Regions from separate parts of the Vibrio harveyi genome, predicted to be linked through region 1. Evidence: riboswitches for the same ligand, from Rfam matches in the RefSeq annotation. Region 1 holds a riboswitch; the other holds the start of a gene.
What was found. Region 1 has a riboswitch for lysine ahead of lysC (lysine-sensitive aspartokinase 3). Riboswitches for the same ligand answer to the same signal wherever they lie in the genome.
Positions count from the first base shown of each region.

Region 2: it holds a riboswitch for lysine, as region 1 does, so the genes downstream of both, tet(35) (tetracycline efflux Na+/H+ antiporter family transporter Tet(35)) here and lysC (lysine-sensitive aspartokinase 3) in region 1, are expected to answer to the same signal.

Region 1 is NZ_CP125875.1:13,737-30,600, forward strand. Features, by position in the region: gene metH (methionine synthase) at 1-2,678, shown strand, start outside; gene lysC (lysine-sensitive aspartokinase 3) at 2,746-4,098, opposite strand; lysine riboswitch at 4,222-4,400, opposite strand; gene QMY49_RS00065 (pyridoxal-phosphate-dependent aminotransferase family protein) at 4,624-5,745, shown strand; gene QMY49_RS00070 (PglL family O-oligosaccharyltransferase) at 5,802-7,580, opposite strand; gene uvrA (excinuclease ABC subunit UvrA) at 7,648-10,470, opposite strand; gene galU (UTP--glucose-1-phosphate uridylyltransferase GalU) at 10,608-11,480, opposite strand; gene QMY49_RS00085 (LuxR C-terminal-related transcriptional regulator) at 11,642-12,286, opposite strand; gene QMY49_RS00090 (single-stranded DNA-binding protein) at 12,581-13,120, shown strand; gene csrD (RNase E specificity factor CsrD) at 13,372-15,381, shown strand; gene QMY49_RS00100 (MSHA biogenesis protein MshI) at 15,393-16,841, shown strand; gene QMY49_RS00105 (type II secretion system protein M) at 16,838-16,864, shown strand, end outside.
Region 2 is NZ_CP125875.1:1,802,445-1,819,308, reverse strand. Features, by position in the region: gene QMY49_RS08745 (SAM-dependent methyltransferase) at 1-1,239, shown strand, start outside; gene QMY49_RS08740 (DUF2878 domain-containing protein) at 1,246-1,758, shown strand; gene QMY49_RS08735 (chalcone isomerase family protein) at 1,718-2,311, shown strand; gene QMY49_RS08730 (DUF3833 domain-containing protein) at 2,326-2,844, shown strand; gene purB (adenylosuccinate lyase) at 3,019-4,389, opposite strand; gene hflD (high frequency lysogenization protein HflD) at 4,543-5,160, opposite strand; gene mnmA (tRNA 2-thiouridine(34) synthase MnmA) at 5,171-6,313, opposite strand; gene QMY49_RS08710 (hypothetical protein) at 6,504-6,773, shown strand; gene QMY49_RS08705 (inosine/guanosine kinase) at 6,891-8,195, shown strand; gene QMY49_RS08700 (H-NS family histone-like protein) at 8,332-8,739, opposite strand; lysine riboswitch at 9,340-9,521, shown strand; gene tet(35) (tetracycline efflux Na+/H+ antiporter family transporter Tet(35)) at 9,631-11,232, shown strand; gene QMY49_RS08690 (sigma-54 interaction domain-containing protein) at 11,512-12,468, opposite strand; His leader region at 12,831-12,969, shown strand; gene hisG (ATP phosphoribosyltransferase) at 13,023-13,919, shown strand; gene hisD (histidinol dehydrogenase) at 13,925-15,217, shown strand; gene hisC (histidinol-phosphate transaminase) at 15,230-16,270, shown strand; gene hisB (bifunctional histidinol-phosphatase/imidazoleglycerol-phosphate dehydratase HisB) at 16,342-16,864, shown strand, end outside.

The sequences.
Region 1 (16,864 bases):
CTGAGCTTACGGTTGCTTGTCGTTTATCCGGTCTTGAGCCTCTTACTATTGAAAAAGAGACGCTGTTTATCAACGTGGGTGAACGTACTAACGTAACTGGTTCTGCTCGATTTAAACGTCTGATCAAAGAAGAACTCTATGATGAAGCGTTAGAGGTCGCCCGACAACAAGTTGAGAACGGCGCTCAGATCATCGACATCAACATGGATGAAGGCATGTTGGATGCAGAAGCCTGTATGGTTCGCTTCCTAAACCTATGCGCATCTGAGCCTGAGATCTCTAAAGTGCCTATCATGGTCGACTCTTCTAAATGGGAGGTTATCGAGGCGGGTCTGAAGTGTATTCAGGGCAAGGGCATCGTAAACTCCATCTCTTTGAAAGAAGGTAAAGAGAAGTTTGTTGAGCAAGCAAAGCTGATCCGTCGCTATGGTGCTGCAGTTATCGTTATGGCGTTTGACGAAGTTGGTCAGGCAGAAACACGTGAGCGTAAGCTAGAAATCTGTACTAATGCTTATCGTATCTTGGTTGATGAAGTCGGCTTCCCACCAGAAGACATCATCTTTGACCCGAACATCTTTGCGGTTGCGACGGGCATCGAAGAACACAACAACTATGCCGTGGATTTCATCGAAGCGGTTGCTGACATCAAGCGCGACTTACCTCACGCGATGATCTCTGGTGGTGTGTCTAACGTTTCCTTCTCATTCCGCGGTAATAACTACGTTCGTGAAGCGATTCACGCGGTGTTCCTATACCACTGTTTTAAAAATGGTATGGACATGGGCATCGTTAATGCGGGTCAGTTGGAAATTTACGATAACGTTCCTGATAAGCTGCGTGAGGCGGTAGAAGATGTGGTTCTTAACCGTCGTGATGATTCGACTGAGCGACTACTAGATATTGCAGCAGAATACGCAGGTAAAGGCGTTGGTAAAGAAGAAGATGCGTCTGCACTAGAGTGGCGTACTTGGGCGGTAGAAAAACGTCTAGAGCATGCGTTGGTTAAAGGCATTACTGAATTCATCGTTGAAGATACCGAAGAAGCTCGCCTTAATGCATCCAAACCGCTGGAAGTAATCGAAGGTCCGTTGATGGACGGTATGAACGTGGTGGGTGACTTATTTGGTGAAGGTAAGATGTTCCTTCCGCAGGTAGTGAAATCAGCGCGTGTTATGAAGCAGGCAGTAGCGCACTTAGAACCTTTTATTAATAAAGAGAAACAAGCGGGCTCTTCCAACGGTAAGATCTTACTGGCTACGGTTAAAGGTGATGTGCACGATATCGGTAAGAACATTGTTGGTGTGGTACTGCAATGTAATAACTACGAGATCATCGACCTTGGCGTAATGGTGCCATGTGAGAAGATCCTCAAGGTAGCCAAAGAAGAAAACGTCGACATCATTGGTCTTTCTGGTTTGATCACTCCGTCCCTTGATGAAATGGTGCATGTCGCCAAAGAAATGGAGCGTCTTGATTTCGATCTTCCACTTCTGATTGGTGGTGCAACAACATCGAAAGCGCACACGGCGGTTAAGATTGAGCAGAACTACAAACATCCTGTGGTTTACGTCAATAACGCTTCTCGTGCGGTTGGTGTATGTACATCATTACTTTCAGACGAACTTCGTCCTGGCTTTGTTGAGAAACTGGACGTGGACTATGAACGCGTACGTGATCAGCATAATCGTAAGAAGCCGCACACCAAGCCTGTTACTCTAGAAGAAGCACGAGCGAACAAAGTCGCGATTGATTGGGATAAGTACACGCCTCCTGCTCCTGTGAAGCCGGGCATTCATATCTTTGATGACTTTGAAGTGTCTACTTTGCGTAAGTACATCGACTGGACGCCTTTCTTTATGACTTGGTCGTTAGTCGGCAAGTATCCAACAATCTTTGATCATGAAGAAGTGGGTGAAGAGGCTCAACGCCTGTACAAAGATGCTAACGAACTACTAGATCGTGTTGAGCGTGAAGGGTTACTCAAAGCGCGAGGTATGTGTGGTCTATTCCCTGCTGCAAGCGTGGGTGATGATATCGAAGTTTACACCGACGAGTCGCGTACTGAAGTGGCGAAAGTGCTGCATAACTTGCGTCAGCAAACGGAGAAACCGAAAGGCTTCAATTACTGTCTGTCTGATTATGTTGCACCGAAAGAGTCTGGTAAGCACGATTGGGTTGGTGCTTTTGCTGTAACCGGCGGTATCGGTGAGCGTGAACTTGCCGACGAATACAAAGCACAGGGTGATGATTACAATGCCATCATGATTCAAGCGGTAGCGGACCGTCTGGCGGAAGCATTTGCTGAGTATCTACATGAGCGTGTGCGTAAGGATATTTGGGGTTACGCTGCGGATGAAGATCTGTCGAATGAAGACCTGATTCGTGAGAAATACCAAGGTATTCGTCCTGCTCCTGGCTACCCAGCATGTCCAGAGCATACTGAGAAAGGACCGCTTTGGGAGCTTATGAATGTTGAAGAAAACATTGGAATGTCACTGACATCGAGCTATGCGATGTACCCAGGTGCATCCGTTTCGGGTTGGTACTTCTCGCACCCTGACTCTCGTTACTTTGCGATCGCTCAGATCCAAGAGGATCAGCTGCAAAGCTATGCTGATCGCAAAGGCTGGGATAGGATCGAAGCGGAAAAATGGTTAGGTCCCAACATTAACGGTTAACCAAACCAGATCGAAACGAAAAGGGCTGCCATGTGCAGCCCTTGCTTATTAGTGGATGAAAGAGTTTTTATTGCTCGAACAATTCAGTATGCAGTTTTTGAATCGCTTGGCGAGATACCGACTCGTGAACAAGGAAGCACAGGTTATGTGGACTTGCTCCGTAACAGATCATACGTAGGTTGAAGTCTTCTAGCGTGCCAAATACTTGCTTCGCGTAGCCTTTGCTTTCACTCATGTTGTTACCAATCAGAGCGACGAGACATAGGTCGTGTTCTACTTCTACTTTACATAGCTCTTCAAGCTCTTCACGCGCGGCTTGTGGTAACTGAGGAGCACCGCCAGACGTGTCTGTTTGGTCAAGAGTGAGTGACACACTGATTTCAGATGTGGTGATCAGATCTACAGAGATTTTGTGCTTCGCTAGGATCTCAAATACTTTGGCTAAGAAGCCGTATGCGTGGAACATGTTAGCACTGCGTAATGTCACCATGGTTTGGTTGCAGCGCAGAGCAAGTGCTCGGAATAAAGGTGAGCTCTCTACTTGGTGGCGGATCCATGTACCACCTTTTTCCGGTTCTTTAGACGAGCCTACGAATACAGGGATGTCGTGACGAAGTGCCGGAACTAGCGTTGAAGGGTGTAGAATTTTTGCGCCGAAGTTTGCCATCTCTGATGCTTCGCTAAAGCTGATCTCTGGGATTGGCGCTGCTTTTGAGGCGATACGTGGGTCTGTGGTATAGATGCCCGGTACGTCGGTCCAAATCTCTAGACCTGCTGCTTTCACACCTTCTGCAATGAGTGCTGCACTGTAGTCACTGCCGCCACGACCAAGCGTGGTGGTATTACCTTCTTCATCTGAGCCAATAAAACCTTGGGTGATAACCACGTATTCTTGGCAAAGTGGTACTAACTTTTCTTGTGCTAGCTGCGAAATTGTCTCGACATTAGGTTCAGCTCGACCAAAATTACCATCGGTTTTTAGCACGTCGCGAATATCAAAACGAACTGCGTTCACACCACGCTCACGCATTAGTTGTGCAAGGATATGAGTCGACATTAATTCACCACAAGCGACTAAATGGTCTGTCAGTTTGGTGCTTGCTTGGATTGAAGCAGCCTCTGCCAAGCTCGTGACGGTATCAAGAATCGAATAAACCTCAGCTGCTGCTTCGGTTGCGTTTTCTAGCTGCGACAGAATCGATTCGTGGATACCTGCTAGTTTCTGAAGTACTTCTGCTCGATGTTCTTGGTCTTGAACACCATTTGCCAGCTCAACCAATAAGTTAGTGACACCTGAGCAAGCGCTGCTGACGACAAGACGAGTATTTGGGTTGTTTTCTATGATAGTGGAGCAACGACTCATTGCCTCAAAGTTGGCAACACTGGTTCCACCGAATTTTGCTACGTTAAATGCGCTCACTGCGTTCTCCCACGACTTCCTGAAAAAATAACAACAATTAATTGGTTGCCCAATACATCCAATGTTTGGTGAGGAAAGGAACAGAGCAAATAGAGAGGTAGTTAGAATGTAATTTGAAAATTTACCCTCAGAAGCTCTTCATCATACGGCGCTGATGACAGTTGATGGGACTCAACCCAAGTCAACCGACAAGTCAAATCCTGCAACTTTGACTTACCTCGGCACTACTCCCCCTGAGTGATTGGTATTGGAATTGCGGCTCCACAAATCACCTGCCTGGGTAGTGCTCCTCTTCTGCATAAAGCTTAAACATTGAACGGTTTTGCTGTCACATTGTCAACCAATATCTCAACCATTATGAAAGTTTTTATTAACGAATTTGTGACAGTGGTTTGACCTCTATACTTAGGGCTAATTGCCGATAGAGGAAAAATCTATTAGGGTGAAAACTCCGATGCCTGAGCCAGCATTTTACATAGAACTTTTATAACGCTCAGGATGAATGACTGCAATCAAGGAGCTGACATGCCGATCCAAAGCTTTATTCCCCCACATCGTATTTTAATGGGACCTGGTCCATCTGATATTTCACCTCAGGTTTTACAAGCGCTTAGCCGTCCAACGGTTGGTCACCTAGACCCACTTTTCATTGCTATGATGGATGAACTAAAACAACTGCTTAAATACGCTTTCCAAACGGAAAATGAATTTACTATCGCAGTCTCTGCGCCGGGTAGTGCAGGTATGGAAACGTGCTTTGTCAACTTGATTGAAAAGGGCGACAAAGTCATCGTCTGCCGCAATGGTGTTTTCGGTGAGCGTATGCGTGAAAACGTGGTTCGTGCTGGTGGTGAAGCGGTTGTCGTCGATGATGAGTGGGGAACGCCTGTATCGGTCGATAAAGTTGAAGAAGCATTAAAGCAGCACCCTGATGCGAAGATTCTTGCTTTTGTTCATGCAGAAACGTCGACGGGCGCGGTGAGTGACGCTCAAGTCTTGGGTAAGCTTGCGAAGCAATACGGTCTGCTATCGATTGTCGATGCCGTGACTTCGCTTGGTGGTGTACCTCTCAAAGTCGATGAATGGCAGTTAGATGCTGTGTATTCTGGCAGCCAAAAATGTTTGTCTTGTGTTCCCGGCTTATCGCCAGTGACTCTTTCTCCGGCTGCTATTGAGAAGATTCAATCCAGGACGACACCGGTTCAAAGCTGGTTCTTGGATCAAAGCTTAGTATTAGGTTACTGGAGTGGAGAAGGCAAACGCAGCTATCACCACACTGCACCGGTGAACAGTTTGTATGCGCTACATGAAGCTCTACTTATCCTTAAAAATGAAGGCTTAGAAAATGCATGGGCGCGTCACCAGTTAATGCATGAGAAGCTTAAAGCGGGTCTGCAAAAACTAGGTTTTGAATTCGTGGTAGAAGAAGAATATCGACTACCGCAATTGAATGCGATTTATGTCCCTGAAGGAATTGATGAAGCAAAAGTGCGCAATCACTTACTTGAAACCTACAACCTAGAGATTGGTGCAGGTCTTGGTGCACTTGCTGGTAAAGCATGGCGAATTGGACTGATGGGCTATGGTGCTCGACCTGAAAATGTTGCTTTGTGTTTGCGAGCTTTAGAAGAGTCACTGACTGAGTAAATCGCCTCGGTAATGAGGTAAAGAAAAGCGAAGGTTATTCCTTCGCTTTTTTGTATTTATTGCTCAGCGCTGGACGTTGGTGTTGGTGAGATAGCTTGAGAAGGTGGCTGATAGTTGACGCCACTGAAATCAATTTTAGGGAACAAGAACTGTGCCTCAGCGCGAATTTGTTCTGCCTTGCTTGTGTCATCCAACCCTTGATATGCCAGTATCAAGTTGTTGTAAAACGCTGGGCGTGGCTTGTCTTTAATGATTTCCAGAGACCAATCAATGTAAGGCTGAATCAAGGTTGGATCTTGTTTATATAAGCCGATGTTTAAGAAAGTACTGTATACATCCCAATCGAAACGATCTTTCCAAACCACAGGATTTGTCACCTGATTTAAGATGTCCGGGTTGGTCGGGCGCGTTGTTTCAAACTTGGTTAAGACATAGTTGGTGTGCAATGCGCTAACCATATAGAAAGTAAATACTGCTGGAATGACGAGGCTACATACTCGCAATAAACTTTTGGTTACTTTGCTAAACGGTGCTTGGCGGTAACGAGAAACTCGTTGGTCGACCCAATAAAGCAGAATCACAAAGATCAGCCAATGCACCAATGAATGATAGAAGGGATATTCTAATTGCGAGTGCAGCACGATTGGAATAAACAGTGCCAGCAGTGCTAAGCGAGTACCGCGTTTGGCTTGGTAGATGCGATATAGCACTAACGCCATTGCCAAAAAGATCCCCAGAATTGGCAACAATCCGCCCTCTACCGCCCAGTACAACAATTCATTGTGCGGGTGATCCATCGATGGCAAGCCCGCAGGATAGCTTTCATTGAGTGCATGCTGACGCGCTGTGTATAGCATGTATTCTGACTCAAACTTGCCGTAACCGTACCCAGTGAATGGCTTCTCAATCACCATGTCCAATGTTTGTGGGAAGGTGTAAGCACGTGGTGACTCCATATTCACCTTTTCACTGGCAAGACCGTTTCCATCTGGGAAGGCAATATTCATCACCACAATCGACAGCGCGAGACCTGTTGCCATCGCCATCACCCATCGAACAAAACGTGCACGCGTTGCAAAGCGATACATGTATGGAATCACCAGCAAAATAGCAATGATGGATGCTAGCCAACCAGTACGAGAGGCAAGGGCAACGATAAGAGGCAGTGTCAGTACAGGTACGGCGTACAACAGGTAAATATCGCTGAGTTTACGAGAATATTTGTAAGGCTGTCTGGCGAGTAGATAGCTGGCAATCACTAAACCAGTTGCAAGGAAGCTCGCCATGACATTTGGTTGCTGGAAGATGCCATAAGGGCGGTTAGCTACCGTGTCGTATCCAAATACGTTTCCTGGTTTAAGGTAAAGGTATTGCGTTAAACCGAAAATTGCTTCGATAACAACGGCAAGGACAATAAACCACAACAAGCGCTGGCGATGCTTGTTACTGAAGTGGAACTGCTGCAGTACAACGAAGAACAACATGCCGCACCACAGACCAATCAGTTTATTTGCTGCGAGCGCACTATCCGCATTGGGGTAGAAGATAGGTAGCGTCATGATGATACAGCTGATCAACAGACCGATTGTTAATTTGGAATAGCGTAATACACGATTGGTCGCAAGTTGGTAGCAACCAATACCAAGTGCAAAGCTGAACGCAATCCACGTGGTCGCATTAAAAGACAGTGCTAGTCCAGAGCCACCCGGATTTGGCATAAAGAAGTGCATCGCCAACAGAAAGAGAGCTGCTAACGCGATGAGAAACTTGCGGTTAAGAGGAACTTGCACTTTACCTGGAGAAAGCTTAGTTCCACTGACGTGTATAGTTGCCATAGTTATTGTGTTGTTTTGAATGAAAAAAGACCAGCATTGGCTGGTCTTTGTACTTTACCTGTTTTTTCTACTTCAACATAGGCTTAAGGAAGCGAGCTGTGTGCGAACCTTCGATCTGAGACACATCTTCAGGCGTTCCTTGTGCGATGATCTCACCGCCGCCTTGTCCGCCTTCGGGACCTAAGTCGATAATCCAGTCTGCCGTCTTAATTACATCGAGGTTGTGCTCAATGACGACAACGGTATTTCCGTGGTCTCGCAGACGGTGCAGTACAGTTAGTAGCTGCTGGATATCGTGGAAGTGCAGACCGGTTGTCGGCTCATCCAAAATGTATAAGGTTTTACCAGTATCACGCTTAGACAGCTCTCGAGCCAGTTTCACACGCTGAGCTTCACCACCTGACAACGTAGTTGCTGCTTGACCTAAGCGAATGTAAGACAAACCAACATCCATTAGCGTTTGCAGCTTACGAGCAATCGCTGGCACTGGGTCGAAGAAAGTACGTGCATCTTCTACCGTCATTTCTAGTACTTCATCAATGGTCTTGCCTTTGTAACGAACCTCAAGTGTTTCGCGGTTGTAGCGTTTACCTTTACACACATCACAAGGAACGTAAACGTCAGGTAAGAAGTGCATTTCCACTTTGATTACGCCGTCGCCCTGACAGGCTTCACAGCGACCACCACGAACGTTAAAGCTAAAGCGCCCCGGTTTGTACCCGCGAGAGCGCGACTCTTGCGTACCCGCAAACAGTTCACGAATCGGAGTAAATATGCCTGTGTAAGTGGCAGGGTTTGAACGTGGTGTGCGACCGATAGGGCTTTGGTCAATGTCGATAACTTTATCGAAGTGCTCTAAACCTTTTATCGCTTTGTATGGTGAAGGATGCGCCGTTGTTGCACCGTTTAATTGAGTATGGGCAATCTTAAAGAAGGTATCGTTGATCAGAGTCGACTTACCTGAACCGGATACACCGGTGATACAACTGAACAAGCCAACAGGAACGGAAAGATCGACATTCTTTAAGTTGTTACCTGTCGCGCCAAGTAGTTCAACGGTTTTCTTTGGATCGCGTGGCGTACGCTCTTTTGGTACCGCAATCTCTTTCGCGCCACTGAGGTACTGACCAGTCAGTGAGTTCGGATTGGCGATAATCTCGTCCATCGTACCTTCAGCGACCACGTTACCACCGTGTACACCTGCGCCTGGACCGATATCGATCACGTGATCAGCGCAACGAATCGCATCTTCATCGTGCTCAACCACTAATACTGTGTTACCCAAATCTCTTAAGTGGGTTAGGGTTTTCAATAGGCGTTCGTTATCACGCTGGTGGAGACCAATCGATGGCTCATCTAGAACATACATGACGCCCACTAAACCAGCACCAATTTGGCTTGCTAAACGAATACGTTGAGCTTCACCACCCGATAGGGTTTCCGCGCTGCGCGATAAGTTGAGGTAGTTCAAACCCACGTTAACTAAGAACTGCAAGCGGTCGTTGATTTCCTTCATCACTTTTTCAGCGATTTGGGCGCGTTGACCTTCTAGTTGCAATGAGTGGAAGAATTCCAATGCGTCGGCGATGCTGAGTTCAACAATCTCCGGTAGTGTCGTATCGGCGATAAAGACGTTACGAGCTTCAAGGCGTAGACGAGTACCGCCACAGCTTGAGCAAGACTTCGTAGAGATGTATTTCGCAAGCTCTTCACGTACCGAGTTAGATTCAGTATCGCGGTAACGGCGTTCAAGTGTGTTCAGGATCCCTTCAAAAGGATGGCGCTTAACGCGAATGTCACCACGATCGTTAATGTACTTGAACTCTACTTCAGTACGCCCCGAGCCTTTAAGAATGATGTCTTGGGTTTTCTTTGGTAGAGAGTTAAATGGTGCGTGAAGATCGAAGCCGTAATGATCCGCCAGCGCTGTCAACATCTGGAAGTAATAGTAGTTCTTTTGATCCCAACCGCGAATCGCGCCTTGTGCCAAACTCAGCGTTTCATCTTGAATGACTCGGCTTGGATCAAAATATTGCTGCACGCCCAAACCATCACAGGTGCCACACGCGCCAGCAGGGTTGTTGAAAGAGAACAAGCGAGGCTCAAGTTCTTGCATGCTGTAGCCACAAATTGGACAAGCAAAGTTGGCTGAGAAGATCACTTCTTCGCCCTCGCCGTCCATTGGTGCCACAACCGCAATACCACCAGAAAGCTCTAGCGTGGTTTCGAAGGATTCAGCTAAACGTTGCTGCAAATCTGGGCGAACTTTAAAGCGGTCCACAACTACTTCAATAGTGTGTTTCTTGTGTAGTTCTAGCGGCGGTGGATCAGAAAGATCGCAAGTTTCACCATCGATACGTGCGCGGATGAAACCTTGAGCTGCTAGGTTCTCCAGTGTCTTAACGTGCTCACCTTTACGCTCTTTCACGATAGGAGCAAGTAGCATCATTTTGCTGCCTTCTGGCAACTCTAAGACTTTATCGACCATTTGGCTGATGGTTTGTGCTGCTAGAGGCGTATGGTGTGTTGGACAACGAGGTTCACCAACGCGTGCGTAAAGCAGACGCAGGTAGTCGTACACCTCAGTAATAGTACCAACAGTAGAGCGTGGGTTATGTGATGTTGATTTCTGCTCAATCGAGATTGCAGGAGACAAACCTTCTATGTGGTCAACATCTGGTTTTTCCATAAGAGACAAAAACTGGCGTGCGTAAGCTGATAAGGATTCGACGTAACGTCTTTGACCTTCAGCATACAAAGTATCGAATGCGAGAGAGGATTTACCAGAACCACTCAAACCAGTAATGACAATCAGTTTATCGCGGGGGATAGTGAGGTTGATGTCTTTGAGGTTATGGGTGCGGGCACCACGAACTTCTATTTTATCCATCGTTTTTGCTCTATGTATAACCAAGTGACGCAAGTATTACATAGTGTGAGAAATGTGCAAAGAAAATACTGGACAAAAAAACAGTAAAAGAAAGCCCAGCATTAAGCTGGGCTTTAGAATCAGTAAGTTTGAGTTATTTACACTTCTTTCTTCGTTGCGTGTTTACCTAGCTCAGACTTTTTTTCGTCTTTTAGGTATAGGTTTTCGAAGCAGTAGTTTGTGGCTTCGATGTAACCTTCTACGCTACCACAGTCGAAACGTTGACCTTTAAATTTGTACGCCAATACACAACCTGCTTTTGCTTGCTTAAGCAGTGCGTCAGTAATTTGGATTTCGCCGCCTTTACCCGGTTCCGTGTTTTCGATCAGTTCGAAAATGTCTGGAGTTAGGATGTAACGACCGATGATCGCTAGATTACTTGGCGCAGTACCTTGTTCTGGTTTCTCAACCATGTCGTCTACGCGGTAGATGTCATCTTTAATCATCTCACCAGAGATTACGCCGTATTTATGAGTTTCTTCTTCTGGTACTTCCTGAACAGCAACGATTGAACAACGAAACTGTTTGAATAGCGCCACCATTTGAGCCAACACGCCTTCCTGCTCGTTCACACAAAGGTCATCGGCAAGTACTACTGCAAATGGTTCATCACCGACCAATTCGCGACCAGTAAGGATTGCGTGACCTAGACCTTTCATCTCACGCTGGCGGATGTAAGTGAAGTTTGCAGAGTCAATGATTTCACGGATATCAACCAATAGTTCTTCTTTGTTTGTTCCGCTGATTTGGTGTTCCAGTTCGTAGTTTTTATCGAAGTGGTCCATGATTGAGTGCTTACCACGACCTGTTACGATGCACATGCCATTCATGCCAGCTTGGATGGCTTCTTCTACACCGTACTCAATCAGTGGCTTGTTCACTACAGGCATCATTTCTTTAGGCATAGACTTAGTCGCTGGGAGGAAGCGCGTACCATAGCCAGCTGCAGGGAACAGACATTTTTTAATCATTGGGGGAATATCCTTTCTCATTTTTTAATCAAGAATCTGGGCATCACTTTAACACGAGAGATGCATATGAATCATGAATTAAGTAGGAAAAAGTACGTCAATTTGAGCCTAAATAAGCATGAGCCATCACTGTATGAGCGAAATTGTGTTGTTCATCTGATTTATGACAACAGGTTTTGGTCTGCCCAAGCGATAGCTTGAACGCGATTCTTTACGGAGAGCTTTTTGAATATCTGATAAAGGTGAGATTTAATGGTGAATTCGCTGACGAACAATTCTTCTGCCATTTGATTGTTAGATGCTCCTGCCTGAAGACAACGTAAAACTTGCAACTCACGGATGGTTAAGTCCACGGTTGCTGGGGCGGTGTGCGTGCTGAGGACATTGCGATAATAGTGAAGCAATTGACTAGTGACATTTCTTGGCAACCAGTTCTGACCATTCACGATTTCTCTCAAGCCTTCACCTACCTGCTCTAGAGAGTCTTCCTGATAAAATACGCCTTTTAGTTGCCCAAAAGACAACAACTCATCGGTGGTTAAGCGTTTAGGAACATTGAATATGACCGTTTCAAAATTCTTCCAAATTAAAGGCAAGTTTTTGATCGATTGTACGAGTGTTTTATGTTCACTAAAGTCAATCAACAGGATTTTATTGCGATGCTTTGGATTGGCTTCCATCAGTGCTTGTGTGGAGATGACAGGGATATCAATATCAGTGTATTTCACGAGCGCTTCGACTTTTTTCTCTGCGTCGTCTTCCATACTGATTAAAAACAATTTTCTCGCATAAGCTGATTTTTTCACGCGCCCTAATCTCCTTGAGTGAAGTTCCATGAGGTCAAAAACGCAAATACGGTGTCATCAATCACAATTTGGAGCTATAGCGTTAGAGAGGAAATGCGTTGAGATTCAAAGGTTCGCGAAACGATATCTGCAAAACGAATCAAAAATGCTACGCCTAGAGGTTGGAGTGAGATTTTGATTCCACAATTTCTAATCTCAGAACACAATGGGATTAGGCTTTAATCAAAACACCAAAGCGTGTATTCTTATGCGCTAAAATTTTATATATAGATCCAGAGTGAAACGGAGCACATCATGGCCAGCCGTGGAATTAACAAAGTTATTTTGGTGGGGAATCTAGGTAACGACCCTGAAATTCGTTACATGCCTAATGGCGGTGCAGTAGCAAACATCACGATTGCAACTTCTGAGTCATGGCGTGATAAAGCGACTGGCGAACAGCGCGAAAAAACAGAATGGCACCGTGTTGTGTTATTCGGCAAGCTTGCTGAAGTAGCGGGTGAGTACCTACGTAAAGGTTCTCAAGTTTACGTTGAAGGTCAACTTCAAACTCGTAAATGGCAAGACCAAAGTGGTCAAGATCGCTACTCAACAGAAGTGGTTGTTCAAGGCTTCAATGGCGTAATGCAAATGCTTGGCGGTCGTGCTCAAGGTGGCGCTCCAATGGGTGGCGGTCAACAACAGCAGCAACAAGGCGGCTGGGGTCAACCTCAACAACCGGCTCAACAGCAGCAATACAACGCTCCTCAGCAACAGCAACAACAGGCTCCGCAGCAACAACAGCCGCAATATAACGAGCCGCCAATGGATTTTGACGACGATATCCCGTTCTAAAATCTAATTGATATTGAATTTAAAAGGCCGCGAATTTCGCGGCTTTTTTATTCCCGTTATGTTCTGTCATTGTGGTTCACATTATTTCCGTATCGCCACAAAAAGGCAGCAACTCTCAAATATCGAATGATGCCTTGTTTCTTTCCGCCTCAGCTTCTCACATTCATACGAATGCGATTGTTTACTGAACGCTTATCAAGTATAAACATTTCAACAAGGTATATGATGAATAGAAAAGGAATTTGGTATTCATGAGGTATACCCCAACTCTTAAGCTAAGCACGCGGCTGGTGGCTTTTGTCACCATGATCGTCATTTGCGCAATGTTTATCTTGTTTGTCGGCGGCACCCTCTCTTTTAAGCGACTAGGGCAAGAGTATCTCAACCATTATTTGGAAGGGATCGTTGAAGTGGTTGATAAAGAGATGGAAGACCCTGACGCAGCATATTCCATGCAGCGTTGGATGCCAAAGATGCTACAGGCAAGTAACATTGTTGAGATGACGCTCTCGACGAATAACGCCGTCGTATACCGCTTCAAAGACACCTCCCACAAGATAGACAGTTCCATGTTGTTTGAGCATGAGTTTCAGCTCACTCACAACCAAGACTATGTCATCTACTTTAAGGCTATTCCTCCTTATTTAGGCTACGGCTATTCAATGCAAGCTTTGTGGTCGATTACGCTCGCGGTCATCTTGATCATCTTCTGCTTGATGCGTGGTGTTGCATGGCTCAAAGAACAACTTGCTGGCTCTGAAATGCTCGAAGAGCGCGGTCGTATGATCTTAGCTGGGCGGGTTGAGCAATACGCGAAAGGTGATGAGCGAGAATGGCCATACACGGCAAGCGAAGCATTGGATGTATTAATTGAAGAGCTGCAAGATGCCCGCCAAGAGCGCAGTCGCTTTGATACCTTTATTCGTACTCAAACTTTCCTCGATAAGTTAACTGGTACAGCAAACCGAGTTTTGTTTGATAGTAAGCTTGAATCGGCGCTGTTAGAAAGTGGGGCTCGTGGCGCAGTGATGCTGATACGAGTTCAAGACTGGAAATCTGTAGAAGAAGAACAGGACAAACAAACTTGCGATGAATTTATCGTTGAGATTGGTAGTTTGCTGTCCAATTTAGTTCAACGTTATCCCGATGTCGTATTTTCTCGTTACTACGATGCTGACTTTGCACTTTTCTTACCTCACCAAGCAGCGAAAGATGTCGCAAACTTGGCGTCTCAATGTATTCGTCAATTAGAAAAACTCCATCCTCCTTATCCATTGGATTCTGATAACTGGTGTCATATCGGAATCACCATGTACAAAGAAGGAGAGCGTCATAGCCAAATCATTGATGAAGCAGAAACCGCATTGCGTAGTGCCCAATTGCAGAACAACAATAATTGGAGCCGTTTTAAAAAGTGGAATCATGATGAAGAAGCACGAGGCAGTGTGAGATGGCGTACGCTATTTGACACAGCACTCACGTCTGAAAATGTGATACTCTACGCACAATCAGCCTATTCAATAAGTGATGTGGCGCATAAAAAACCATTGCACGAAGAGTTAACATGTCGGATTCGCGATCCGGAAAATGGCATTGTTAAAGCTTCTCGTTTTATTTCTGCCGTTCGTCAAGTCGGCTATGAAGCGCAAATGGATCGCGCCGTTATTGGTACATTCTTAAAAGACTTTAAACACAACTTTGATAGCTCTAAGCAATATGTGCTTAATCTTCATGTTGTGCCTTTTGGGCAGCGAGAATATTTCAAGTGGTTCCGTGATGAACTCTTACAATTGTCACGGGAGCAAAGAAAGTGTCTCATTTTTGAGTTTGTGGAAGCACAATTTGTAAGACACTTAGACTTTATGCGACCAGTCGCTAAAATGCTGTCCGGTTTAGAATGCTACGTAATGATTGGGCAGGCCGGACGTACCATTGTCAGCACGCATTACTTAAAAGAAGTAGACATTCGTTATCTCAAGCTTCATCGCAGCTTGGTAACAAAGATCGATCAGAGACATGAAAACCAGTTGTTTGTTCGCAGTATGTTGGGTGCGGCCGCAAACAGCAAAACAAAAATAATAGCAGTGGGTATTGAGAATAAGCACGAGTTGAACACGCTTAATGAGTTGGGTGTTCACGGTGGGCAAGGGCGTTACTTCTCTTCTGAAGAGCAGTACCTTCCTCGTTCTACACCGGCGCCGACTTCTCAATCTGAATCCCAAGTTAAACTGGGACGAAGAAATCGCTGGCGAAAAAAATAAAGATAATAATCATGGATTTTAAAGCAGTACTCGACAAGCTCAAGCGATCATCGGTCGGTGGTCGCACTTGCTTTTTGGTTATTCAGCCAGACGCAGTTTATTTATCATCACCGACGAAAAGCAGCCGACCATCTAAATTTGAGATCTCAGAATCAAATTGGGAACGTGCCTGTGAACAGGCATTAAGTGTAGCTGCAAGCTCTTATGATTCGTTAACGGTTGTGTTAGCTCACAACTACTATCAGATGTACCAAATCGACAAGCCTGCTATGCCTCGCAATGAGTGGCCATCGGCGTTGCCGTTTTTGTTAAAAGAGCTGATATCTGAGCGTGCTATTGACATTATTGCCGATGCAGTAGAGCTACCAAACTCGAATAAAGTCCAAGCTTATGTTCTTTCTCGCAAAATTCTCGATAAGATTGTACTGCTTGCGAGTCGAGTTCAACTGAGCCTTGAAGCGATTATTCCTGAAGATGACATCTGGGGTGATACCTCAGGTGAACTTGGTAATTTCTTATTGCTACAACGCAGCGCACGCGGACACTTCCGTATCAGCGCATTCGTTGATCATACTATCGCTTTCCACCGTTCTATTCGCAGTGTAACGCCACCACTAACGGGCGTACCTTCGAGTGACTTGCAAATGGATAGCTTGTCGCTAGAGCTACAGCGTTCAATCGATTACCTCTCTTCTCAACTGCGTCATGTTCAGTTGCACCAACTGAAGGTGTGTTGTGACGATGAAGATGAACAAGAACTGGTGGAATCGCTTAACTACCGCTTAAGCACCAAAGTCTCTCCGCTGCTTACTGAAGAACACGAGCTATCTGGTCATGTATTGGCAGATACGGCGTTAGCTACGTCCAGTGAGCGACGTGTCAATCTTTATCCAGACTTCCTTAAACCGAAGAAGAATTTATTAACCCTCAAAAACGTTGCTATTTCTTGGGGTGTTGCGGCTGCGTTGATCTTTGTTTCTTACGGTTATGTGACTTGGCAAAGCCAAGGTGTAGAAGATGAAATTGCGATTGTGAAAAGCAAGGGCGATATCATGAAGTCAGAACTTCAACACCAACAAGCCAAATTACGTAAGCATCAGCCAGACACCAATAAGATCGCGGCCAAAGCGCGTTTAGAGCGTGAAGTAAAAGCGAAGCGTGACTCATTAAAAGCCGTTGGTAAGTACGATGATTCACAACGTACAGGCTATTCTGGCGTAATGCAGGCTTTAGCCAAGTTGGGCAGCAACAATATTTCTTTGTCTGCAATTCGTATTGATGCATCGACTTTAGATCTCCAAGGTTTGGCGAGATCGCCAAGCGCAGTTCCGAATTGGGTAAGCCAGTTCAAAAATGAAATTAGCCTTGTAGGGCGCACGTTTGATGACGTAAAAATCGGACGTAATGAAGACAACATCGTGACCTTTGAATTGAAGACGCGCGGAGACAAAGAGAAATGAATGAGTTTTGGTCCTCGTTAGAA
Region 2 (16,864 bases), 1.7 Mb from region 1:
ATCGCAATGCCGCGTGAATTAACAACAACGCAAAAAGCGGCCCGTGGAGTTCTTTTCCAGTGTCTGCAAAAGATGGAGATTGGATGCTTAACGGTCATTGAGAGCTTCAAGACAGAAACGACTGAGCGTAGCGAACGTTTTTCAACACCCAATGGTGAGCATAACGGAGAACCCGTTGCTGCAACTATTGAAGTTAAGCATCCGGGGTTCTACTCCCGAATTCTACAGGGCGGCAGTATCGCTGCGGGTGAAGCCTATATGGATGGGTGGTGGGATAGTCCAGATCTGACAGCATTGATGAAGCTAATGGCGCTTAACATGCGAGCGCTGGATAAGCTTGAAGAGCAGGGCAACTGGATAACGAGGCTGTTATATAAGGTGAGCCATTGGACAAATCGCAATTCGCAAGAAAATTCGCGCAAAAACATTCACGCTCATTACGATTTAGGCAACAATTTGTATGAAGCATTTCTTGATACGAATATGCTGTACTCGTCGGCCCTGTACAACCAAGTGGATGACTCATTAGAGCAGGCGCAAATCAATAAGATGGAACGCCTGTGTCAACAACTTGAGCTCAAATCTAGCGACCATGTCATTGAAATTGGTACCGGTTGGGGCGCAATGGCGATTTATATGGCTGAGCAGTATGGCTGTCGAGTGACTACGACAACCATTTCTGAAGAACAGTATGCCTACGCTGAACAGAAGATAAATGAGCGGGGTTTGACCGACAAAATCACCTTGCTTAAAGAAGATTACCGAAACTTAACTGGGTCTTATGACAAGCTTGTTTCTATTGAGATGATAGAAGCCGTGGGTAAGCAATTTTTACCTTCTTATATCAAGAAGTGTGAGTCCCTGCTAAAGTCGGGTGGTTTGATGGCTATCCAAGCGATTACTATTGCCGATCAGCGTTACGATTACTACAGCAACAATGTCGACTTCATTCAGAAGTACATTTTCCCTGGCGGTTTTTTACCTTCGGTAACGTCACTCACCCAAGCAACAACTAAACACAGTGACCTGGTGACGCGAGACTTGTTTGATATTGGGTTGGATTACGCCAAGACGCTTAACGAATGGCACCACCGCTTTAATCAATCAGAGCATGACGTGCGTGCGTTTGGTTACGATGATCGCTTTGTACGTATGTGGCGATACTATCTAAGTTACTGTGAAGGTGGGTTTCTAGCTCGCACGATCAGTGCGGTTCATATGACGTTTCAGCGCCCGTAGTTCGTCATGAAAGTGTTTTTAGCGTCAACTTGGTTCCAACTATGCTGGTTTTTAGCTGTGCTTGGAACCTATCAGTGGCAGTCGCTGACCTTAATACTTACATTGCTGACCATAGTACATTGTTGGAGAGTGGAGCCCTCCGCTCTCAAACGTATCGCAATGGTTGTCTTTGTGGGTTTGGTGCTAGACACACTCAATAAGCAATTTTCTGTCTTTATATTTCCGACCACGTGGTTACCCTTATGGCTTACATGTTTGTGGGTTCTGTTCTCTTGGTACGCTTATCAACTTAAGTCAATTTTGTACCGTTTCCCCAAAATTTACGTATCAATAGTAGGTGGTCTCGGAGGCACAGCCAGCTACTTTGCCGGTTGTAAGCTTGAGGCTGTCGAGTTTGGTTTCAGCGTTAGCGCGACACTAGCGATTTTGTTCGTTGAATGGTGTTTGATGATGCTATTGATACTCAAGGTGTACGGAAATGAAAAGTTGGAAGATAAATTGGAAACGGAAACTGACTAGCAGTGTAATAGTCGCCTCCCTATTCTGTGCGGTGCCTTTGCAAGCGCAAAGTGTGACGAGTACAAACGGAGTAACAAATAGCGATTGGCAGCAATGGCAAACTGTCGGCGAAGCGCAGCTCACTTGGTTCGTGTTTGATATCTATAAATCTCGCTTAAAAGCGCCTGAGGGCATATATATGGTGTCCGGTGATATTTCTCCCCATCCATTTGCTCTCGAGATTAACTATCAGCGCGATATCAGTAGAGACCAGCTACTTGATGTGACCGACGAACAATGGCAAAAGCTGGGTTTTACTCAGGCTTATCGCCAGCAGTGGATTTCTGAATTGAACACTATGTTTCCTGACATCAAGAAAGGCGATGAGCTTACCTACCTTACCGATGGTAAAAATGGTCAACTGATTTATCGTCAAGCAGGCAGTAAACCTTACCAGACGGTTGGTTATGTGAATGATGAGCACCTCAATGATGCCTTTCTTTCAATTTGGTTATCACCACAGACGGAATTCCCCAAACTTCGTAAACAACTGATCGGGCAGGTGAGGCAGTGAAAATAATAAAACGAATGATCAAAACATCGGTTGTCGCTGCTGCAACGTTACTCGGCGCATGTTCAGCTGACATAGATAATTACCAGGCGTCCTCACCGGCTTTTGATCTATTTGGCTACTTTGAAGGCGATGTCAAAGCGTGGGGGATGGTTCAAGATTACACCGAGAAGCAAACTCGCCGCTTTGAAGTCGATATTGTTGGAACGGTTGAAGGCAATGAGTTGACGCTGGTGGAAGACTTTGTCTTTGACGATGGTGAACTTGACCAGCGAATCTGGGTCATTACCAAACTAGCAGACGGTACTTATCAGGGGAAAGCGGATGATATTATTGGTGTCGCTACGGGCAAAGAGGTAGGAAACGCTCTGCAATGGCAGTACGATTTTGAGCTAAAAATGGATGATTCAACTATCACGGTTTCATTTGATGACTGGCTCTACCGCCAAGACGAAATGCACGTGTTTAATCTCACTAAGATCAAGAAGTTTGGGATCGAAGTAGGGACGATTACTCTGTTTTTTCAGAGGCAATAAAATTGCTGGTAATGCTGGTAATGCTGGTCTTCGAGATTCGAGAACGCTTCGCTTCATGAATAGAGCCTTATCCATTATTCCGAATCACTGCGCTGCATAGGGTGCAGTTCGTTCCCCCTAAAATAAAGAAAGGGTTGACGCTTTCACGTCAACCCTCTTTATTATTCGATTCTCTTACAGCTTGTCTGTCAACTCAATTGCTTGACCGATGTAGTTCGCTGGTGTCATCTCTTTAAGTCGCGCTTTCTCGTGCTCAGGAAGCTCAAGACCGTCGATGAAGTTACGCATTGCTTCACCATCTACACGCTTACCACGAGTCAGTTCTTTTAGTTTCTCGTAAGGCTTCTCGATGCCGTAACGACGCATTACTGTTTGTACTGGTTCTGCCAGTACTTCCCAGTTCTTGTCTAGTTCAGCAAGAAGTGCTTCGCGGTTTACTTCTAGCTTGCTGATGCCTTTAAGCGTAGAAGTGTAAGCGATAATTGCGTAGCCAACACCAACACCAAGGTTACGTAGAACTGTTGAGTCAGTTAGGTCACGTTGCCAACGAGAGATAGGTAGTTTCTGTGCTAGGTGACCGAATACAGCGTTCGCAAGACCTAGGTTACCTTCTGAGTTTTCAAAGTCGATTGGGTTAACTTTGTGAGGCATTGTTGAAGAGCCAATCTCACCAGCAATGGTTTTTTGCTTGAAGTGACCTAGTGCGATGTAACCCCAAACGTCACGGTCGAAGTCAATCAGGATAGTGTTGAAACGAGCGATAGCGTCGAACAGTTCAGCGATGTAATCGTGCGGTTCGATCTGAGTTGTGTAAGGGTTCCAAGTTACGCCTAGAGACTCTGTGATGAACTCTTCAGAGAACTTGTGCCAATCTAGCTCTGGGTAAGCAGAAAGGTGTGCGTTGTAGTTACCTACTGCACCGTTGATTTTCGCTAGGATCTCAACGTTTTCGATTTGCTTGAATTGACGCTCCATACGGTACGCCACGTTTGCCATTTCTTTACCCATTGTTGATGGAGAAGCTGGCTGACCGTGTGTACGAGATAGAAGAGGAATGTCGCGGTATTCCACTGCTAGCGCTTTGATAGCGTCGATTAGGTTACGCATTTCTGGAAGAATCACGTTCTCACGCGCTTCTTTAAGCATAAGAGCGTGTGAAGTGTTGTTGATGTCTTCAGAAGTACATGCAAAGTGGAAGAACTCGTTTACTGCGTGCAGTTCAGGAACGTCTGCTACTTTCTCTTTTAGGAAGTACTCAACCGCTTTAACGTCGTGGTTAGTTGTACGCTCGATCTCTTTGATTCGGCGTGCATCTTCTTCAGAGAAGTTTGCAGCAAGGTCGTCTAGGAATTGGTTTGCTTCTGCGCTAAACGCTGGCACTTCTGCAATTTCAGCAGTAGCAGCAAGCTTTTGTAGCCAGCGGATTTCAACGATAGTACGGTACTTTAGTAGACCGTATTCACTGAAAATTTCGCGTAACGCAATTGTCTTGCTTCCGTAACGGCCGTCTACTGGTGAAACAGCAGTCAATGCTGACAGTTCCATGATGTTCTCCTGAATTGGGTTTCTAAATTTCGTGAGCTTTATACCAATAACTGTGGCAATTGTCACGAATATTGCGCAAACGTTTGCGCGAGATTTGTTTTGATCGAAAAAAATGAGCTCGCGATAAACGCGAGCTGCTTACTTGATACCTTATTACATTCGAGCAAGAAGGATTTGTGCTTGCTCTACCATCTTCTTGCGTCCGAAGATCAGGTGGCGACGTTTACCGCCAACTTGACGCCAGAGTACTGCGCTACGAATACCCGATAACAACAACGCACGAACTTTGTGCTGGTTAGCGGTTTGTTGCAGTACAGATGGAGTACCAGTTACTTGAATACGAGGACCAATAGGGCTGACTACATCCAAGTAAATGCTCGCTAGGTTGCTGATCATTTGATCATCTAGCAATTCAAAATGTTCCGTTTGACGCTGAGCCATTTGAATGCGGTCACCAAGTTGTGACATTGCATCGTTACGACTCGATAGCTTGCGCTCTAATGCCATTAGGCTGATGATGTAGCGAGTGACTTCACTTCCAGATGGGGTGCTATCAATCCCTTTCACCAAGCATTCAAGACCCAGCTTAAGGTCGGCTTCGCGACCGAAAACACCGATGGTGTTGGCTGGGCTAGTATTCAAAATGGCGTTAATTGACGTTTCAAAGGCATCTTGATCACAATGTCCGTCTCTCGCTACCTGTTGAACCAAAGCAACAGCTTGGCAGATACCTGCAAAAGCGATAGTACGGTCATAAAGTGTATTCGCCACGTAACGACTCCTAAGCTTGAGAATATTTAATGCGTTGCTCGATGATGCCGCCACCAAGGCACACGTCATCTTTATAGAACACGGCTGATTGACCTGGCGTTACAGCAATTTGTGGCTCGTCAAAGATCACTTTAATGTTTTCATCATCGATAGGGATGATTGTACAAGGAATATCTTCCTGACGGTAACGAGTTTTCACTGTGCACTTCATAACATCGCGAATTGGCTCACGATCTACCCAGTGAAGTTGTGATGCAAGTAGACCTTCTGATTTCAGCATTGGGTGGTCTTTACCTTGAACCGCAATCAAAACGTTACGTTCTAGATCTTTCTCACCAACAAACCATGGGTCTTCGTTACCGCCACCGCCTTTACGACCACCGATATGAAGACCTTTGCGTTGACCTAATGTGTGGTACATCAAACCTTGATGCTGACCGATCACTTCGCCTTCTGGCGTTTCGATATTACCCGGTTGAGCAGGAAGGTAACGACCTAGGAATTCCGTAAACTTACGTTCACCGATGAAACAGATACCGGTAGAATCTTTCTTCTTCGCTGTGATCAGGTCTTGCTCTTCTGCGATACGGCGCACTTCTGGCTTCTCTAAATCACCAACAGGGAATAGGCTACGTGCAATCTGCTCGTGGCTTAATGTGTATAGGAAGTAGCTCTGGTCTTTGTTGCCATCTAGACCACGTAGCATTTGTGGTTTTTCCTGTTCTTCACCAGGTAAAGCGTCTTCTGGGAAAGAACGACGCACATAGTGACCCATTGCGATGTAATCTGCATCAAGCACTTCATCCGCAAATTCTAGAAATGCTTTGAATTTGATTTCTTTGTTACAAAGAATGTCTGGGTTTGGTGTACGACCTGCTTTGTATTCCGCAAGGAAGTATTCAAATACATTATCCCAGTATTCAGCAGCAAAGTTGATAGTGTGTAGGTGGATGCCTAGCTTGTCACATACTGCCTGCGCATCAGCAAGATCTTCTGCTGCTGTACAATATTCTTCGTTGTCATCTTCTTCCCAGTTCTTCATGAACAGGCCTTCTACTTGGTAGCCTTGTTGCTTTAGAAGATACGCAGAAACAGATGAATCAACGCCGCCGGACATACCGACGATGACTTTCTTTTGGCTGTTATCAGACATTACTAAACACCACTAAAATTAACGGGACGCAGATTCTACCAGAATCCACTGACCGGTGACAGATCCGAGATCGAAATCACACTTCGATTTTGGCTTAAATTTATCCAAATGCGAACGTGAGTATTAAATTCGATAAGTATAGAAGGGTTATATATGGCATAGTTGGCAAAAATCCAAGAGGAAAAATCAAATGACTGAAGAAAACCAATTTATGCAAGAAGCTGAGTTGATTGAAATTGTTGAAAATCAACTTGAAGATGGTAATCCACTTAAGGTGAAAGAAACGCTGATGCGTCTAATGATGACAGGCACACCACGTGAAGATGCGGTGGCGATGATGGCGTGTGCTATGTCTATTGAGATTTTTGACGTAATGAAGAACGGTGGGGAGTTCGACCTTAAGCGTTACAGTGAACACCTCGAACAACTGCCAGATCTTGGTTTCATGGAAGGCGAATAGGGCGATTGAAAGAAAAAAGCGGACTGCAAACGTTTGCTATAATTGCCTTTATTGCTGCTTTAATGACGGCGGTATAGAATCCGTTCTCCTTTTCATCCCCTTACTCAGACTAACAATATGAAATTTCCTGGACAACGCAAATCGAAGCACTATTTTCCTGTTCATGCTCGTGACCCATTGGTGAGCCAAGCACAAGAAAGCAAAAAGATGACGCGCACTCACATCATCGGCATTGACCAAACGCTGGTTGATATTGAAGCGAAAGTTACAACGGATGTGATTGAAAAGTACGGTTTGAGTAAAGGACACTCGTTGGTAATTGATGACGCGACTGCAGAAGCGCTATACCAACAGCTAAAAGAAGAATGCTTAATTACCAATGAGTATGCTGGTGGCACAATTGGTAACACGCTACACAACTATTCTGTGTTAGCGGATGACCGTTCAACGCTTTTGGGTGTAATGAGTCAGGACATCAAAATTGGTAGCTACGGTTACCGCTACCTATGTAACACTTCTAGCCGTATGGACCTGAACTACCTACAAGGTGTTGAAGGTGCCATCGGTCGCTGTTTCGCTCTGATTACAGAAGATGGTGAACGTACTTTCGCAATCAGTGAAGGTCAAATGAACCAACTTCACCCAGACAACATCCCTGAGAAAATCTTCAAGAGCGCATCTGCGTTAGTACTGACTGCTTACCTAGTTCGTTGTAAAGAAGGCGACCCAATGCCGGAAGCAACGATGCGTGCAATTGAATACGCGAAGAAACATGATGTTCCTGTGGTACTAACACTAGGAACTAAATTTGTTATTCAAGATGACCCAACATTCTGGCAAGAATTTATTCGTGACAATGTATCCGTTGTTGCAATGAATGAAGACGAAGCGGAAGCGCTAACGGGCGAATCTGATCCGCTAGCGGCGTCGGATAAGACGCTTGAGTGGGCTGACCTTGTGTTATGTACAGCAGGTCCTGTTGGTCTATTTATGGCGGGTTATACAGAAGAAAGCGCGAAGCGTGAAACGTCGTTGCCGCTGCTTCCTGGTTCTATTGCCGAATTCAACCGTTTTGAATTTAGCCGACCTGCAAAGAAAGACTCATGTGAAAATGCGATCAAAGTATATTCACATATCTCCCCATACATGGGTGGTCCAGAAAAAATTAAAAATACTAATGGTGCAGGTGATGCAGCATTGTCAGCAGTACTTCACGATATGGCTGCAAATAAATACCACAAAGAAAATGTGCCTAACTCTAGCAAGCACAGCAATGAGTATTTAACTTACTCTTCGTTCTCTCAAGTCTGTAAATACGCAAACCGTGCGAGTTACGAAGTGTTAGTGCAGCATTCACCACGTCTTTCTCGTGGTCTTCCTGAGCGCGAAGATAGTTTAGAAGAAGCATACTGGGAACGTTAATAGATTCTGTTGAATTAACCAACTTCTTACATACGCAAAAAATGGCGCATTCAAAATGCGCCATTTTTGTATCTATTTACAGACAAATAAAAAAGGCTCCCATAGGGAACCTTTTTAAAATTTCATAAATCTATTCTTAGATTAGGAAATCATCTAGAGATTTGCCTGCATCTAGTTGCTCTTGGATTGCAGAAGGTGTACGACCTTGACCTGTCCAAGTTTTCTCTTCACCGCTTACGTCAGTGTATTTGTATTTAGCAGGGCGAGGAGCACGTTTAGTTTTTGCTTTAGTTTTTGTTTCACCAGCAAGTGCACTAATTAGCGCTTCAACATCGATACCGTCTTGAGCGATTTGCTCAGCGATAGCAGCCAGTTTAGCTTCTTGCTCAGCTTGTGCTGCGCGGTCTGCTTCTTCTGCTTCTTGACGCTCTTGAACAACGATAGTTAGTTTATCTAGAGCTTCTTCCAATTGTTCTAGAGTCAGCTCACGAGAAAATGCACGAAGGCTACGGATATTTAGAAGTGTTTTAGTCAGCTCTGACATGACGATTCCTATTAATAGGTTAAAAGATTCTACATCGCTTATCGATAAGATAAATTAAATGTGAATCTAGAAATAAACATAGAGTCCTTATATTTAACTTTATCTTTCTGATATGTGCAAATGCTAATTCATGATTTAGATTAAATTTCTTTAGTTTTTTCGGGTTCTAACAATATTAATTAATCAATTTGAAATTTAATTAGCCACTTCAGACAATTTTTACTTAATAGATACGGTCTTTTTCTCGATCGCTATCATGTTTATTTATAGCTTGAATTAAATTTCCCTTTTTCTGACAGAAAAGGATTAGATGGCAAATGCTATCACTGTCATATTTCATTCATTTATTGTTGCACGTAAAACTATGGCGTATTTAATAGTAGTAATAAAGTTTCATAATGGACAAGGTTGAAGTGATTGCAGTTGCGCAATGTATGATTTGGTCACATTTCATTTATAAATCGAAATCGCGATTATTTATTCATTTAATTTAGTTTGATGTGTTGCAATGGGAGGCTTCATAGGTACAATGACAACCACCTGATGCAATATTGCAGATAAATTGTTGTTAATTTGTACGATTAACGGTTAATTGTTTGTTATTGCCGTAGAGGTGCAGTCTCGAAGAGTAGCTATTATTGGGGTGATGCCAATGAATAATAGTGGAAGGCGAAGATTGCCGAAGTAAGTGGGGCTATCGAAACCACTTGCTGGGGTTGTCTCTGAAAGGAACAACACTGCCATAGTATATTTACATTAAACTATGGAGCGCTACTGTAGGGTTGGGTGAAGTGTTCGCTTCCCTGTCGCTAAGTTCAACATGAGCACGTACCGTATGCTACGTGACTTGTCTGCAGTAGATCTCTAGCCAAACTTTGGTTTTTGAAGATCATGAATTTAATAGATTTTGCACATTCTCCTGTTTCGTTATTACCGCCTATTGTCGCGCTGACGCTGGCGATTCTAACTCGACGTGTTTTAGTTTCTCTTGGTGTTGGTATCGTGCTGGGTGCGGTACTTCTTAACGATTGGTCTATCGGTAATACGGTAGGTTATGTTAGTTCTCAAGTTTCTTCTGTCTTTATTGAAGACGGTGGTATCAATACTTGGAACATGAGTATTGTTGGCTTCCTTATTCTTTTAGGTATGACAACAGCGTTGTTAACACTTTCTGGTGGTACTCGTGCTTTCGCTGAATGGGCGCAAACACGCGTAAAAAGTAAACGTGGCTCTAAACTTCTTGCAGCTTTCCTTGGCGTATTCATTTTTGTCGACGATTACTTTAACAGTCTTGCTGTTGGTGCGATCTCTCGTCCAGTAACTGACCGCTTTTACGTCTCTCGCGCTAAGCTAGCGTACATCTTAGACTCCACAGCTGCACCTATGTGTGTGATCATGCCAGCATCAAGCTGGGGTGCATACATCATTACTATTATCGGTGGTATCTTGGTGTCACATGGCATCACAGAATATTCTGCACTAGGCGCTTATGTTCGCCTTATCCCAATGAACTTCTACGCTGTGTTTGCTTTGCTAATGGTATTCGCAGTGGCATGGTTTGGTTTGGATATTGGTAAGATGCGTGATCACGAAATCGCGGCGTCTCAAGGTCGTGGTTTCGATAAAGATAAAGAAAATGATACTCAAGAAGCGCATGAGCTAAATGAAGAGCTAGATATCCGTGAAAGTGAGAAGGGTAAGGTTTCTGACCTAGTTCTTCCAATCGTTACGCTTATTGTGGCAACGATTGCTTCAATGCTTTACACCGGTGGTCAAGCACTAGCAGCAGATGGCAAAGAATTTGCTTTGTTAGGTGCGTTTGAGAATACTGATGTTGGTACTTCTCTAATTTACGGTAGCTTACTTGGTCTTGCTGTCGCGCTATTTACGGTGCTGAAGCAAGGTTTACCAATGGTTGAGATTGCACGTACGCTTTGGATTGGTGCTAAATCAATGTTTGGTGCAATCCTAATCCTAGTGTTTGCTTGGACTATCGGTTCTGTTATCGGTGACATGAAGACAGGTTCTTACCTATCTACAATGGCACAAGGCAACATCAACCCACACTGGCTGCCAGTTATCCTATTCTTGCTGTCTGGTCTAATGGCGTTCTCGACAGGTACTTCATGGGGTACGTTCGGTATCATGCTACCAATCGCGGGCGATATGGCTGGCGCAACAGATGTAGCGCTTATGCTACCAATGCTAAGTGCGGTTCTTGCTGGTGCGGTATTCGGTGACCACTGTTCTCCAATCTCAGATACGACTATCTTGTCATCGACTGGTGCACGTTGTAACCATATCGATCACGTATCAACTCAGTTACCTTATGCATTATCAGTCGCGCTTGTTTCATGCGTTGGCTTTATTGCTCTTGGTATGACGGCTTCAATTGCGTTCTCTTTCATCGCAGCATCGATTACATTCGTTATCGTTTGTGCGATTTTGTCATGGCTTTCAAAGTCAAAAATGGCATCTTGTCAAAACGCGTAAGTTGCTTTTATACAAGCTTATAAAGAGGAAGCTCCGCTATTTCTAGCGGAGCTTTTTTTATACGCGATTTATGGTGAGGGGGGCAAATCGCGTTTTTGGGGATATTTTGTCTAGAAGACTGATATGAATAAGGCAAATAGCATGCCGAACTCAACTTGTTGAATTGTATGTTTTTTTATTTTAAGGAATGGACGCCATTGTCTAACTGATTGATAAACAAGAATTCACCTGTTACACAGTGTTACGTTACAGTTTATCAAGGCTCGAAGTTCAACGGGATCAGACGGGTAGGTTATATTTTTTAATTAAGCGATAGAGTGTGGTTCTGGAGATCCCCAAATGTCTCGCAGCGGCACTCATGTTGTGCTTGTTGTCTTCAATCGCTTTTAGTAGATAATCCAAATCTATTTGTTCGACAGAGGGAAGAAGTTGCCTCTCACTGGTATCTAAACCGAGATCTGCAACATGTAGAGTGTTGTTTTCGCACATAACAATCGCTCTTTGGATCACATTACGAAGCTCTCTTACGTTTCCGGGCCACTTGTGCTTCATTAGCTTGTTTCTAACTTCTGTTGATAGCCCTTGAGACCTTTTATTGGTAAGAGAACTCAAGAAGTATTCTGATAATGTCAGGATGTCTTTGCCACGCTTCCGTAGGGGGGGAATAGTAAGTGGCAGAATATTGAGTCTGTAGAACAGATCCTCGCGAAACGTTCCCTGTATTACTTCATTTTTTAGATCTACGTGACTTGCTGCTATCACACGGCAGTCTACGTCGATGATATTGTCTGCACCCACTTTATGTATTTGCTTACTCTCAAGGAAATGGAGTAAATGTATTTGTAATTCTGGCGGCATATCGCCAATCTCATCGAGAAATAGGGTGCCTCGATTTGCTTTCTGAATAAATCCAATCCTATCGGAGATAGCTCCTGTAAATGCGCCTTTTTCATGACCAAAAAGCTCAGATGCAATCAGTCCACTCGGAATTGCTCCACAATTTACTTCGACAAATGGGAATGAATGCCTGTTGGACAGCTCATGGATGATACGAGCACACATTCCTTTTCCGACCCCTGTTTCACCTTGAATAAGCACCTCTGCGTCGCATCGTGCGTATTTTTTGAGCTTGTTACGAAGTTCATTGATGCACGCACTGTTCCCTATTAAAGGAACCAATGGATCTGCATCTGCCGAATGTCGTTTTAACGTAGTGTCGATTTTTTGCACTTTGATGACTCTTTACTTTTATGCCCCAAAGGAAAGTTTAGTAATGAATGATGTCTCAAATTTGAATCAAGTGTTTCGTTATTGAGACTTTTGTTGCTTGTCGCATTGATGGAATTTTAAACGTTTGTTTTTGCGAGATTTGAGGCTACTAGTTTTTTTATAACAAATTGGTGGCATAAATGAGCTGAATTTGTGTTTCTTTGATGATTGAAATGAAAATAAAGAATAATAATATCAATTGGTTAGTAAAAACATTAGGAAAAGTGCAAATTCGTTGTTGAAAAAAAATTAATCCTTCGTTAGTGTGGTCATTAACGAATCAACATAATCGAGCCTTAAATAAGTATGCGTAATTTTGTAATGAACATTCATCACCATCATCACCCAGCCTAGTCTTTCGGGAGATGCACGCATACCCGGGAGATAGGAAACTCCCGGAGGTGAAAATCAAAGTGAAAACAGATTTCAAACCCTCGGGAGACCAACATCTCTCGAGGGTTTTTTAGTTTTACTGGTTTATAAAATATTTTAATTACCGAATCTGGCACAGGGATAAAGCAATGCAAACACAACGCTTAAGAATTGCAATTCAGAAAAAAGGTCGTCTAAGCAAAGAGAGCCAAGCTCTACTTAAAAAATGTGGCGTGAAGTTCAATGTAATGGGTGAGCGTTTAGTTGTTCATTCTGAAAATATGCCAATTGATTTGCTTTTGGTTCGTGACGACGATATTCCAGGTCTAATTATGGATGGCGTGGTTGACTTGGGCTTTATTGGTGAAAACGAATTAGAAGAAGTTCGTCTTGATCGCAAAGCACTGGGTGAACCGTCTGAATTTGTTCAACTTCGTCGACTTGATTTCGGTGGTTGCCGTTTATCTATCGCGATTGATAAAGACGAAGAGTACAACGGTCCTCAAGACTTAGCTGGAAAACGTATCGCCACAACTTACCCGCAGCTGTTAAAAGCTTATATGGATGAAGCGGGTGTTCCATTCTCAACATGTATGTTGACAGGCTCAGTAGAAGTTGCTCCTCGCGCTGGTCTTGCTGATGCCATCGCTGACTTGGTCTCTACAGGCGCAACACTGGAAGCGAACGGTCTTAAAGAAGCTGAAATTATCTTCAAATCAAAAGCGACACTGATTCAACGTACTGGCGAATTCGATGCAGACAAAGTGGCGCTAATCGAAAAACTTCTTACCCGCATGCAAGGCGTACAGCAAGCGAAGGAGTCTAAGTACATCATGTTACACGCACCTGCAGAGAAGCTAGACCAAATCAAAGCTCTACTTCCTGGTGCTGAAGACCCAACGGTATTGCCTCTATCTGCTGACAAGCAAAAAGTTGCGGTTCATTTGGTAAGTACTGAAAACCTGTTCTGGGAAACCATGGAACAGCTAAAAGAACTGGGTGCGAGCTCAATTCTAGTACTACCAATTGAAAAAATGATGGAGTAATCGCAATGAGAACAGTCGTATGGCAATCGCTAAGTGAAACGCAGCAAGACTCAATCCTAGAACGTCCTGCAATTACAGAAGGTGCGAATATCACTGCCGCGGTTTCTGAAGTAATCGCAAAAGTTCGCAAAGAAGGCGATGCTGCATTATTGGAGCTAACTGAGAAGTTTGACCGAGTGCAGCCGGAATCTATCCGTGTATCAACTCAAGAAATCGATGAGGCATCTGCGCGTCTTTCTGAAAAAATGAAGAATGCACTGGAGCAAGCGTATGAAAACATTGCTAAGTTTCACAAAGCGCAGAAGCCGCAGCCAATCAAAGTAGAAACTCAACCGGGTGTAGTTTGTGAACAGGTAACGCGCCCAATTCAAAAAGTGGGTTTGTACATTCCCGGTGGCAGTGCGCCATTGCCATCGACTGTTTTGATGCTTGGGGTTCCTGCAAAAATTGCAGGCTGTCGTAAAGTGGTGCTTTGTTCTCCACCCCCAATTGCTGACGAGATCCTTTATGTAGCAAAACTGTGTGGCATTGATGAAGTGTACAATGTCGGCGGTGGTCAAGCCGTCGCAGCAATGGCTTACGGAACAGAAACCGTATCTAAAGTTGATAAGATCTTTGGTCCAGGTAACGCTTACGTGACAGAAGCAAAACGTCAGGTAAGTAATGATTTCCGTGGTGCAGCGATTGATATGCCAGCGGGCCCATCAGAAGTGCTAGTGATTGCTGATGAAACGGCAGACCCAGATTTCATTGCAGCGGATTTGTTAAGCCAAGCAGAGCACGGTCCTGACTCTCAAGTGGTTCTTGTGACTCCTTCTCCTGTGCTTGCAGATCAAGTGACGGATGCTGTTCAACGTCAGCTTAAAGAGTTGTCTCGTGCGGACATTGCCGAGCAAGCATTAGCTTCAAGTTTGATTATTATTGCTGAGTCTCTGACTCAATCGGTTTCAATCTCAAATTACTACGGTCCTGAGCACTTAATTGTTCAGACGAAGAACCCACGCGAGCTTCTGCCTCTATTAGACAACGCAGGTTCTATTTTCCTTGGTGATTGGTCGCCTGAATCAGCAGGTGACTACGCATCGGGTACTAACCACGTTCTTCCTACTTACGGTTACACACGTACTTATTCAAGCTTAGGCTTGGCGGACTTCTCTAAGCGTATGACGATTCAAGAGCTATCTGCTGACGGTCTAAAGAACCTTGCCCCTACAGTAGTCACTATGGCTGAAGCAGAAGGCTTAGATGCACACAAACGTGCGGTGACTATCCGTGTAGAAAAATTGGCAGCGAAGTAAGAGGATATTGAGATGGAAAAGCTAGCGCGTAAACAAGTCCAAAAACTTACCCCTTATTTATCGGCTCGCCGAATTGGCGGTACTGGTGACGTATGGCTAAATGCCAACGAATCACCATTTAACAATGAATACAAAACAGACTTTGCTCGTCTTAATCGTTACAGCGAATGCCAACCGAAAGAACTGATTTCCGCTTACGCGGCGTATGCGGGTGTGAAACCAGAACAAACGCTGACTTCTCGCGGTGCAGATGAAGGCATTGAGCTACTGATTCGTGCTTTCTGTGAGCCGGGTGAAGATGCGATTCTTTACTGTCCACCGACTTACGGTATGTACGCTATCAGTGCCGAAACCATCGGTGTTGAGCGCAAAACCGTACCACTGACGTCAGATTGGCAACTAGACCTTGCAGGCATCGAAGCCAATCTGGATAACGTGAAACTGGTTTTCGTATGTTCGCCAAACAACCCAACAGGTAACTTGGTTAAGCGTGAAGACATTGTGTCTCTGCTTGAAATGACAAAAGACCGAGCAATCGTTGTAATGGATGAAGCGTACATTGATTTTTGTCCAGAAGCGTCAACGGTAGATTTGCTGGCGCAATATCCGAACCTAGCAATTCTGCGTACTCTGTCGAAAGCTTTCGCGCTTGCTGGTCTGCGTTGTGGATTTACGCTTGCGAACGAAGAGCTGATTAATGTACTTCTTAAAGTTATCGCACCATATCCAGTACCGGTTCCAGTGGCAGAAATTGCTACTCAAGCGCTGTCTGAAGCAGGTCTAGCGCGAGCGAAGTTCCAAGTTCTCGACTTGAATGCAAACCGAGCTTACTTACAAGTTGGTTTGTCAATGATTCCGGGATTGGAAGTCTTTGAAGGATGGGGGAATTACCTATTGGTGAAGTTCCCAGATGGCGATGATCTTTTCAAAGCCGCTTGGGATACGGGCATTATTTTACGTAACTCACCAATCGAGAACTGTGTACGTATCAGTGTGGGTAACCGCGACGAGTGCGAAAAAACACTCGGATTTATCAGAAACTACTACTCATAAGTAGAAAAAGTATTTATCGCTCTCGCTCAATAGCGGGAGCGCCAAAAAGATATAGCAATAAGGAAGTTCGAGTGAGCAAACAACAAAAAATCCTTTTTATCGACCGTGATGGCACCTTAATTGTTGAGCCGCCGGTTGATTTTCAAGTAGACCGTTTAGATAAGCTTAAACTAGAGCCATTTGTTATCCCAAGCCTGTTGTCGTTGCAGGATGCCGGATACCGCCTAGTGATGGTAACGAACCAAGATGGTCTAGGTACCGACAGCTACCCACAAGCAGACTTTGATGCTCCACACAACATGATGATGGAGATCTTTGAGTCTCAAGGTGTGAAGTTTGACGACGTGCTGATTTGTCCTCACTTTGATGAAGATAACTGCTCTTGCCGTAAGCCTAAATTGGGCTTGGTAAAAGAGTATCTACAAGGTGGCAAAGTTGATTTTCAAAACTCTGTTGTGATTGGTGATCGTCAAACCGATCTTCAACTTGCAGAAAACATGGCAATTCGTGGTATTCAATACAACCCAGAAACCATGGGTTGGAAACAGATCCTGAAAGATCTGACGGTGAAAGCTCGTGTTGCTGAAGTGATTC